3 regions of the Streptomyces sp. NPDC127119 genome follow, and region 3 is predicted to be linked to each of the others. Evidence: riboswitches for the same ligand, from Rfam matches in the RefSeq annotation. Region 3 holds a riboswitch; each other region holds the start of a gene.
The links. A riboswitch is a leader RNA that binds a small molecule or an ion and turns the genes downstream of it on or off. The one in region 3 is predicted to bind cyclic di-AMP.

Region 1 (3,243 bases), on a different contig from region 3:
TGCCGGCGGTCGCCTGGTCCTGGGCGGAACGCGGGAGCGCGACTCCGGCGACCTTCCAGGCGGCCTGCGTGAGACTGGAGCAGTCGTACGAGCCCGGTCCCATCGAGCCCCATACGCACGGCTTGCCGATCTGGGCGCGTGCGAAGTCGACGGCCCTGGCGCCCTGTCCGCCGTACCCGGGGTCGGGCGCGGCATAAACGGGCGTGCCGTAGGGGGGCGTTGTGTAGGCGGGCGCAGGAGCCGGGGCGGGAGCGGGGGCAGGGGCGGGAGCGGGCATGCCGTATCCGGGGTTCGCCGCGGCCTGCATGTCGAGGGCGACTCCCGTGGCGATGGGGGTGCTCGCGTCGACGTACATGCTCGTGTCGCTCTGCCGGCCACCGGCGTAGGGGGCACCGGCGTACTGGTCGACCCCGGGGTACACGCCGTTGCCGATGCTCCGGTCGGCGGCGGGACCCGCTCCCGTACCGGGTATGCCGGGGTACATGGCCGTACCGGCGTACATGTCCGTGCCCGCGCGCATGTCCGTGCCGAGGGACGGCTGCTGCCACGCGTCCACGGCGGGCGCTGCCGCGCGGTAGTTCTGTGCCTGGGCGGCAGGTCCCCAGGCGCCCTCGATCGCCTGGAACGGCTGCAGTTCCGCGACGGGCGCGGGACCGCGCCGGGCCGCGTGTCCGGCCAGCAGGTCGCGGGCCTGTCCGAGCTTGCGCTGGTTCCGCTGCTTCGAAGTCCGCAGTGTCGCCTGCGACGGTCCGCCGGACGTCCCGGGCATGGCCCGGTCGGCCGCCTGACGCTGGGCCGGAAGGGCCGGCAGCGCGGCGGCGGGTCCCGCGGTCAGTTCGGCGACGGGCCGCGCGGTCAGTTCCGCGACGGGCCCGGCTCCGCCTCCGGCGCCGGGGCCGGCGCTCGGGCCGGCGGTCAGCTCCAGGACGGGCTTGTCGGAACCCTCACGTCCGCCGCGCCCCTCACGGCCACCGCCGCCCGGACGGCCGCCCGTGTCGGCGGGCCGCGATCCGGCAGAACCGCGGTCCGGCATCCTGTCGGGCGGCAGTACCGCCGGGAAGACCGGGCCCAGCTGCGAGCGGCCCACGTCGAACCACTTCTTCGCGACGTCCGGCAGCGGGGCGGCGGCATCGCCCGCTCCGCCCCGGCCGCCCCTGTCCCCTGACGCCGGTCGGGCGTCGCGGGTCGTGGTGCTCATCGCACGGGTCACGTTGATGTTGCCCGTGGCGTTCTCGACACGGTCGTAGAGATTGGTGATCCGCTGCTGTACTTCCTCGCGGCTGGGTTCATCACCCCGCTGCGCGGGAATGCCTGCGGAGGCGAACTGGTCCACGGAAGAGGGGGCCGCCTTCACGAGGGCGGAGCGGGACATGCCGGGGAGGCCGGTGCCTCCGGGGCGCTGCGTTCGTTCCGGCGCGATGGGAGACGACTCCTTCCGTGCACCGCCTGCCGGGCCGACTGTCGGGTTCGGGCGGACTGTTCCGAAAGGCATGCCCTACGGCCTCTGCCCGGGGGACAGTTGGGCCGATTCACCCTGAAGTCGACTGGACCTCCGGCTCCGGCCGCCACGAAGGCCGGTCGGATTCGGCGGAGACCGCGCGACCCGGCGAGGTTCACCGGAGGGAGTCGTACGGCCCAGCCGTCAACTTAGCCAACTTGTGTGTCTCGCGTGAAGATTGAAGTGCGAAGTGTCCGATATGTAATTGTGACCTTCGTCGTACCCGACGGTGACCTTGGACCGTTGACCACCTCACCGCGACCGGTCCGTCACTCGCGGTTCACCCGGGACCAGTCGGGCGTGGAGAGGCCAAGAAGTTCCTCGATCCGGGTGTTGTCCGGCAACGGGCCGTGATCGCCGGTCACTTGCAGTGCCGAACCGGCCGTGATGTGTCCGAGCCGCAGCGCGCGCTCCATGCCGGCGCCCCGCAGCAGACCGCTCAGGAACCCGGCGGCGAAGGCGTCCCCCGCGCCGACGGGCTCCACCACGTCCGTGCGCAGAGCGGGCACGGTCCAGGAGCCTTCGTCGCTGAAGACCGTGGCCGATCGGCCGCCGTCCTTGACGACGAGGAGGCGCGGATGCGGCAACAGCCGCCGTACGCCGTCCGGTTCGAGGTCGGCGTCCCAGAGGTCCTGTGCCTCGTCGAGGCCGACGAAGGTGAGGTCGGCGCGGTCGGCCAGCTCGCGCAGTACGGCGGCGGCCGTGCCGGGCGGCCACAGCGCCCGGCGGTGGTTGACGTCGAAGCTGATGGAGTACGAGCGTTCGTCCGGCGGGGTGGCCAGGGCCTCCTCGACCAGGCTCCGGCAGGACGGGGACAGGGCCGGGGTGATCCCGGTGAGGTGGACGAGGGAGGCGGACCGCAGCCGGTCGTCCTTCAGCACCTCGGGGCCCAGGGCCGAGGCCGCCGAGCCCCCGCGGTAGTAGTGGACGCGGGTACGGGTGGCGGCCGGCTCCTTCACGAGCAGGCCCGTGGGCCGCTCCGGGTCGTGCCGGACTCCCCCGACGTCGACGCCGGCCGCGCCGACCGCGGCGCGCACCCGCCGTCCCAACGCGTCGTCGCCCAACGCCGAGAGCCACGCGACGGGGATGCCCAGGTCGGCCAGATACATCGCCACGTTCGACTCGGCCCCGGCCACCGACACCCGCAGGTCCTCGGCGCTCTCCAGGGACTCGGCCGGGGCGGGGGCGAACGCGGCCATGGTCTCCCCGACGCAGACCACCGGCCCTTCACGGGGCCGCCAGTCGGCGCGGGACACGGACGTACTGCTCATACCGCTTCCTTCCGGGGCGAGTTGAGGCCACGGAGGCCTGGGGCGTGGCTCCGGTACGCGTCCGCCGGTCTCCCGGGTACGCCGACCCGGGCCGTGAACACGGCGCCGTCGTACGGGCCGGGCGCGGCGAGGCCCACGCGGGCGCTGGTGACGTACAGAAGGTCCTCCCGCAGGCACACTCCGGCGGGCTGCCGTGCGGGCAGCCGCAGGGTGCGGTCGAGGCGGCCGTCCCGCAGATACCGGCGTACGGTGCCGGTGCCCCACACCGCGATCCACACCGCGCCCTCGGTGTCCACCACCATGCCGTCGGGGCTGCCGTCGTCGACGGTGACGTACGCCTCCGAGGCGCCGAGGGCGCCGGTGGCGGGGTCGACGGGGTAACGCCGGACGACTCCACGGGCGCTGTCGGCCAGGTACATGGTGCGGCCGTCGGCCGTGAAGGCGGGCCCGTTCGGCACGGTGATGCCGTCGAGG
Region 2 (3,243 bases), on a different contig from region 3:
GTCGTGCCCCGTGCGTATTCCTTGCTGTCACGCGAAAGGCAATCGCATGCTCTCCGGGAACGGCCGTCATCGTCGCCCCCGCCAGGCCCCGGCGCTCCTCGTCGCCGCCGGCGTGGCCGGATCGGCCATCGCGATCCCCCTGCTCGGTGCGAGCGGCGCGAGTGCCGCCAGCGGTACGACCTGGGACGCGGTCGCCGAGTGCGAGAGCGGCGGCTCATGGAGCGCCGACACGGGCAACGGGCTCTACGGCGGACTCCAGATGAGCCAGGAGACCTGGGAGCAGAACGGCGGCCTCGACTACGCGCCGAGCGCCGACCAGGCCAGCCGTTCGCAGCAGATAGCCGTCGCCGAGAAGATCCTCGCCAGCCAGGGGACGAGCGCCTGGGTGACCTGCGGTCTCGTCGCCGGTCTGACGCAGGACTCCGGCTCCGCCGACGTCGACACGGGCCTCGCAGAGGACGCCACGAGCCCGTCGGCCGACGCCGGTACGGCAAAGGGGAGTGACAGCGCGAAGTCCGACTCGTCCACGGACTCCGACGCGAAGTCCGACGACGACTCCTCCTCGGAGTCACAGAGAACGGACAGCTCGTCCGCCGATACCAAGGCGAAGGGTGACGACTCGGACAAGTCGTCCCAGAACGACGACGCTTCGGCCGACGAGGCCGCGGACAGCTCCGGCCGCCACCGGGGAGGCAGTGCCGAAGAGGTCGACATGGCCCCCCGCGCCGACGACTACGCCGGCCGGCACGCCTCGCGCAGCGACAGCACCTCACGCGTCCTCGCCGACGAAGGCTCGTACGCGGTCCGTTCCGGCGACAGCCTCTCCAGCATCGCCGACTCCCTTGGCATCGACGGCGGGTGGAGCGAGCTCTACGCCGCGAACAAGGACAGCATCGGCTCCGACCCGGACTTCATCATCCCCGGTCAGCGCATCGCGGTCGACGGCTGAGCGGCACTGAGCAAGTAGTGATCAAGGCGCCGAATCGGGCGAAAAGCAGCGGTAGTTCGCGCTGAATGTCCGATTTGGCGAATTGAGACATGGATCTCAACACCCCTGATCGTCTTTGAAATTCGGCGCGGCCCGTGTCTACGGTCGTGACCGCTCGCCATTGGTGAGCCCCGACGGTCGCACGCCGAATCCTGCCAACGGCCGTACGGGAACAGTCGTCGCGTAAAGCGCCGTAGGCAGGAGCGGGGGACCCAAGGTAAGTGCCGGAGCCGGTCGTCGAGACCGGGTACGGCTTGGGGTTAAGCCGCGTGACAGCAGTGTCGCGCGGCCGGGCAACTCACTCGGCCCGAACCCGACAGCTCACCTCGCAGGCGTCGGTGAGGGGATCACTTCATGCTGCTTTCGAGCAAGGGCAAGCACCGTCGCCCGTCCAAGGCCACCCGCATCGCCACGCTGGCCGGTGTCACCACCGCCGCCGTCGCCGTCCCGCTGATGGGCGCCACGGGAGCCTCCGCCGCCACCACCTCCGAGTGGGACACCGTCGCGCAGTGCGAGTCCGGCGGCAACTGGTCGATCAACACCGGCAACGGCTACTACGGCGGCCTGCAGTTCTCGTCCTCCACCTGGGCCGCGTACGGCGGCAGCTCGTACGCCTCCACCGCCGACCAGGCGTCCAAGTCCCAGCAGATAGCCGTCGCCGAGAAGGTTCTCGCGAGCCAGGGCAAGGGTGCCTGGCCGAGCTGTGGCGTGGGCCTGTCCGGCGCCTCGACCGGTGGCTCCACCGCCCCGTCGGGCTCCGACAGCTCCAGCGGCTCCGGCCAGAGCACCACGCAGCCGCAGCAGCAGCAGAACTCGCAGTCCTCCGAGGAGCGCGCCTCGCGTTCGCAGGAGCGTCCGGCGGCGAAGAAGACCGTCGAGACCCCGACCGGCAAGAAGGTCAAGAAGGGCGACGGCGAGTACAAGGTCGTCAAGGGCGACACCCTCAGCGAGATCGCCGCGAAGGAGAAGGTCAAGGGCGGCTGGGCGAAGCTGTACAAGCTCAACGACGACATCGTCGACGACGCCGACTTCATCTTCCCGGGTCAGCAGCTGCACCTCAGCTGACGGCGGCCGCACCACGGCCGGCCCGCCCTCGGCGGTTCATCGGTCGCGTCCCCGCTTCGGCGGCCCGGACATGACCGCGGGCATCACCGCGGACATCACCTCCGGTCGAGGCACTGGCCGCTCGGCCTCGACCGGACGTCCGGCCCACATCCGAATCGCGACTGAACCACAGCGCCCTCACATCCGTGTCCTTCATAGTGGAGGCCTCGTGAGGGCCACCCCCGTCCCCCACGGGCTCCCCGCTCCGGTGCGTGTTCCCCCGTACGCACCGGGGCGGGGCTTTTTTGCGCTGTTCTTTCTGCCTGTTCTTTCTGCCCGTGTCTTTGTTCCGTTCGGAAACAATTTCCTCTCGGTTCTGTCCAGGGGGCGGTCGAGGGCTGGCCGATCCCCGGCAGCCGGTTAGGCTCATCCCGCGGGGCCACCACGGCCTGCGCGCAACCGGGCCTCCGGCCCGGCACAGCTTGTGTCACATCCCAGAAGGAGATGCTCGTGCCGTCCATCGACGTCGTCGTAGCCCGGGAAATCCTGGACTCCCGAGGCAACCCCACGGTCGAGGTCGAGGTCGGCCTCGACGACGGCAGCACGGGTCGTGCCGCCGTTCCGTCCGGTGCCTCCACCGGTGCCTTCGAAGCAGTCGAGCTCCGTGACGGAGACCCCAACCGCTACCTCGGCAAGGGTGTCGAGAAGGCCGTCCTCGCCGTCATCGAGCAGATCGGCCCGGAGCTCGTCGGCTACGACGCCACCGAGCAGCGCCTCATCGACCAGGCGATGATCGACCTCGACGCCACCGACAACAAGGGCTCGCTCGGCGCGAACGCCATCCTCGGCGTCTCCCTCGCCGTCGCGCACGCCGCCTCCGAGGCCAGCGACCTGCCGCTCTTCCGCTACCTGGGCGGACCGAACGCGCACCTGCTGCCCGTCCCGATGATGAACATCCTGAACGGCGGGTCGCACGCCGACTCGAACGTCGACATCCAGGAGTTCATGATCGCGCCGATCGGCGCGGAGTCCTTCTCCGAGGCCGTGCGCTGGGGCGCCGAGGTCTACCACACCCTCAAGAAGGTCCTGAAGAGCCGCGGCCTGTCCACCGGCCTCGGCGACGAGGGCGGCTTCGCCCCGAACCTCGGCTCCAACCGCGAGGCCCTCGACCTCATCGTCGAAGCCATCAAGGAAGCCGGCTACACCCCCGG
Region 3 (3,243 bases):
CGGCTGGTCCGGCACCTGGCGGCGCGGCACCGCTGAACCCGGGGCGCGAACGCACGCGGTGGGAGCGCGCGGGCGCACGCGGGCGGTCGGGAAAGGGGCGTGAATCGGGTCGGCGGAGTGGCCGATATGTCATGGGATCGGCCTGAACTCCAGGGGTCTGCTGGGGCCCGCGACGACGCGTGAGGTGGTCGAGGTGCCGGACGACGTCCGGTTCCCGTCGAGTCGCTGGGGGATTCGATCCGTATTCTCTGATCATGGCCCCACCGATTGCATATTCACTCATCGCCACTGACCTGGACGGGACGCTGCTGCGCGGCGACGACACCCTCTCGGACCGGTCGCGCGCGGCGCTGGCGATGGCGGTCGGGGCAGGCGCCCGGCACCTCGTGGTGACGGGGCGCCCCGCCCCGCGCGTACGGCCGCTGCTGGACGAACTCGGCAGCCAGGGGCTCGCGGTGTGCGGACAGGGCGCACAGTTGTACGACGCCGGCGCGGACCGCATGCTGTGGTCCGTCACGCTCGAACGTGAGCTGGCGGAGGTGGCTCTCGGCAAGATCGAGGCGGAGGTCGGCGAGGTGTACGCGGCCGTCGACCAGGACGGCGTCGACGGACTCACGCTCATCGAGCCGGGCTACGAGATGCCCCACCCGACGCTGCCCGCGGTACGGGTGCTGCGGCGCGACGACCTCTGGACCCGGCCCATCAGCAAGGTGCTGCTGCGCCACCCCCTGCTGTCCGACGACGAGTTGGCGTCCGCCGCCCGTGGAGCGGTCGGTTCCCTCGCCACCGTGACGATGTCCGGGCCCGGTACCGTCGAACTCCAGCCATGCGGCATCACGAAGGCCACGGGCCTCGCGCTCGCCGCCGGCCGTTTGGGCCTGACGTCGGCGCAGACCATCGCCTTCGGGGACATGCCGAACGACATCCCGATGTTCGACTGGGCGGCGCGCGGGGTGGCGATGGCCAACGCGCATCCCGAACTCAGGTCCGTCGCCGACGAGATCACCCTCTCGAACGAGGACGACGGCATCGCGGTGGTCCTGGAGCGCATGTTCTCCACCGGCCGGACCGACCGCGCGGACGGGACCGGCCGGTCCGACCGGACGGGCCCCCGTGTCGGCCGGCAGGCCGGTCCGGGAGCCCGCTCGGGCGTCGGTCAGTAGGCGCCGAAGACGTTGTCGATCGAGCCGTAGCGCGCGGCGGCGTAGTTGCACGCCGCCGTGATGTTGGCGACCGGGTCGAACGGGTCCAGCGACGTACCGGTCACGTGGTACGCCGAGAAGGTCGGGTCGATGACCTGCAGGAGCCCCTTCGAGGGCGTACCGGCTACCGCGTTGGAGTCCCAGTTGTTCATGGCCTGGGGGTTGCCCGACGACTCGCGGATGATGTTGCGGTGGATGCCGTCGTAGGTGCCCGGGATGCCCTGCTGGGCCATGACGTCCAGCGACTGCCTGATCCAGCCGTCGAGGTCGTCCGTGTAGGTCTTCGCGGAGGCCGGGGTGACGGCGGACGCCGTGGAGGCCTTGGACGCCGTGGCGGTCTTCGCCGAAGACCCGCCGTTCTTCGTGCCCACGGTCAGCTTGAGGCCGGGCCGGATGGCCGACGGGTCGTCGCCGATGACCGCGCGGTTGGCCTTGTAGAGCTTCTTCCAGTCGCCCGTGGTGTGCGCCTTGGCGATCTTCGACAGGGTGTCGCCCTGGACCACCTTGTAGGTGACCAGCGAGACCTGCGGGACCGCGTTCGGGGTGGCGGCCTGGGCGCCGGTGGCCCCCACGAGGGGGAGCGCGAGCGCGGCTCCGCCCGTCCCGGCGGCGACGATGCCACGGGTGAGGGTGCTGTTTCTGGGGCGGCGGTGCTTGCCTCGTGCGGGCATGGCGAATGTCCTCTCCGGCGCCTGCGAGGTGAGCTGTCGGGTTCGGGCGGGAGATGCCCGGCCGCGTGGGGTGCGCGACTTGACCCCTAGCCGTTCCGCGATACGGACCGGCGGCTTACCTGGGTCCCCCGCTCCTGCCGTACGCGAGTGAATGGGTGACTGGGATTTCCGGGCGGCGGCAGGATTAGGCGATCCGTCCGGAGTGACGTGAACGTATGCGAGAGCACATGCCGTGAACAAGCCCCGAATTCGCGCAGCGACGGCTTTGAACTGCCATGTCGGGCGAATATCTCTTGATCAAAACGGAAGGCGAAGTTCAACTTGCTTTCCGCAAAGGGAAATCGACGGAACCGGCGAAACGATCACCGCGCGCGGGCGTGACTCAATTCACTGGCATGGGAGGCCAATGTCCATAAAAAAGGGGATACGCGATATTCTGCGGACGCCGGAAACCGGGCGCCGTGGGAGGTTCCAGGGATGCGTGGACCCGTCCCGGCTCATCCCGCCGTACGCGGAATCCTTTTCTCCCAGGTGCGGTGGAACACCACTTCGTCGCCGTCCTTGCAGATCACTTCGTTCGAGGTGATGAAGTCCGTCTCGTCGCAGGTGATTTCGGAGTGCGTCTCGACACTCGCGTCCCACGGCATTTCCGGCCGGTGCAGCCGGACGGACCAGTCGGACCTGGTGCGCGCGGACAACGGGTCCGACTCATTGATCGTGTACGTCTCCAGCGCGTCCTCGGTGAATTCGAGTCCGTCCGGATAGACGCGGGTGCCGCCGTACCGCGGATCCACTTCCAGGCGCCATTCACCTTTGGCGACATCGCGGACCGCGAGGCGTTCGGGGCGCGGTTCGTCCAGGGTGGCGGGGAAGTTCACGCCGAGCGGAGCCGACTGCTCCGGTTCCTCGAAGACGATGGAGGGGTCCGACTCCTGGGCGCGGACCGGCAGTTCCAGCACGCTGCCCGACGGAGTGAGGGTGAAGCCCGCCTCCGAGCCCGGCTGGGGCCAGATCCACGGCCAGTACGCGGAGGAGACCGCGAGCCGGATGCGACGGCCCGGCGGGAAGGCGTGGCCGATGCCGTTCAGTTCGAAGAGCACATCCTCCGTAGCGCCCGGTTCCCAAGGAACCACCTGGTCACGGCCATGACGGGCTGTCAGGTTCAGGACGCCTCGGGTGACCAGGGTCGAGGAGCCGTCAGGAGCCACGTCGCACAGACGGGCCACTACGTGGCCGCGCGTCGCCGGAGAGGTGAGCCTCAGGCGCACGCGCGGGCGGCCCAGTACCCAGATCTCCTCGGGCACTTCGAACTCGAAGCACACCGACCGCGCGTCCTCCTCCCGCTGGTCCGGCGGCAGGTCCGCGTCGTT

Region 1: another riboswitch for cyclic di-AMP. It lies ahead of ACFVH5_RS32190 (C40 family peptidase); the one in region 3 lies ahead of ACFVH5_RS36145 (transglycosylase SLT domain-containing protein).
Region 2: another riboswitch for cyclic di-AMP. It lies ahead of ACFVH5_RS35790 (transglycosylase family protein); the one in region 3 lies ahead of ACFVH5_RS36145 (transglycosylase SLT domain-containing protein).

Annotation. Positions count from the first base shown of each region.
Region 1 covers NZ_JBHXTO010000104.1:26,861-30,103, reverse strand. The annotation lists gene ACFVH5_RS32190 (C40 family peptidase) at 1-1,372, opposite strand, end outside; cyclic di-AMP (ydaO/yuaA leader) riboswitch at 1,429-1,600, opposite strand; gene ACFVH5_RS32185 (sugar kinase) at 1,768-2,769, opposite strand; gene ACFVH5_RS32180 (SMP-30/gluconolactonase/LRE family protein) at 2,766-3,243, opposite strand, start outside.
Region 2 covers NZ_JBHXTO010000134.1:4,882-8,124, reverse strand. The annotation lists gene ACFVH5_RS35795 (transglycosylase family protein) at 47-949, shown strand; cyclic di-AMP (ydaO/yuaA leader) riboswitch at 1,168-1,338, shown strand; gene ACFVH5_RS35790 (transglycosylase family protein) at 1,343-2,053, shown strand; gene eno (phosphopyruvate hydratase) at 2,537-3,243, shown strand, end outside.
Region 3 covers NZ_JBHXTO010000137.1:15,382-18,624, reverse strand. The annotation lists gene ACFVH5_RS36155 (NAD(P)-binding domain-containing protein) at 1-36, shown strand, start outside; gene ACFVH5_RS36150 (HAD family hydrolase) at 255-1,163, shown strand; gene ACFVH5_RS36145 (transglycosylase SLT domain-containing protein) at 1,157-1,873, opposite strand; cyclic di-AMP (ydaO/yuaA leader) riboswitch at 1,877-2,041, opposite strand; gene ACFVH5_RS36140 (CocE/NonD family hydrolase) at 2,371-3,243, opposite strand, start outside.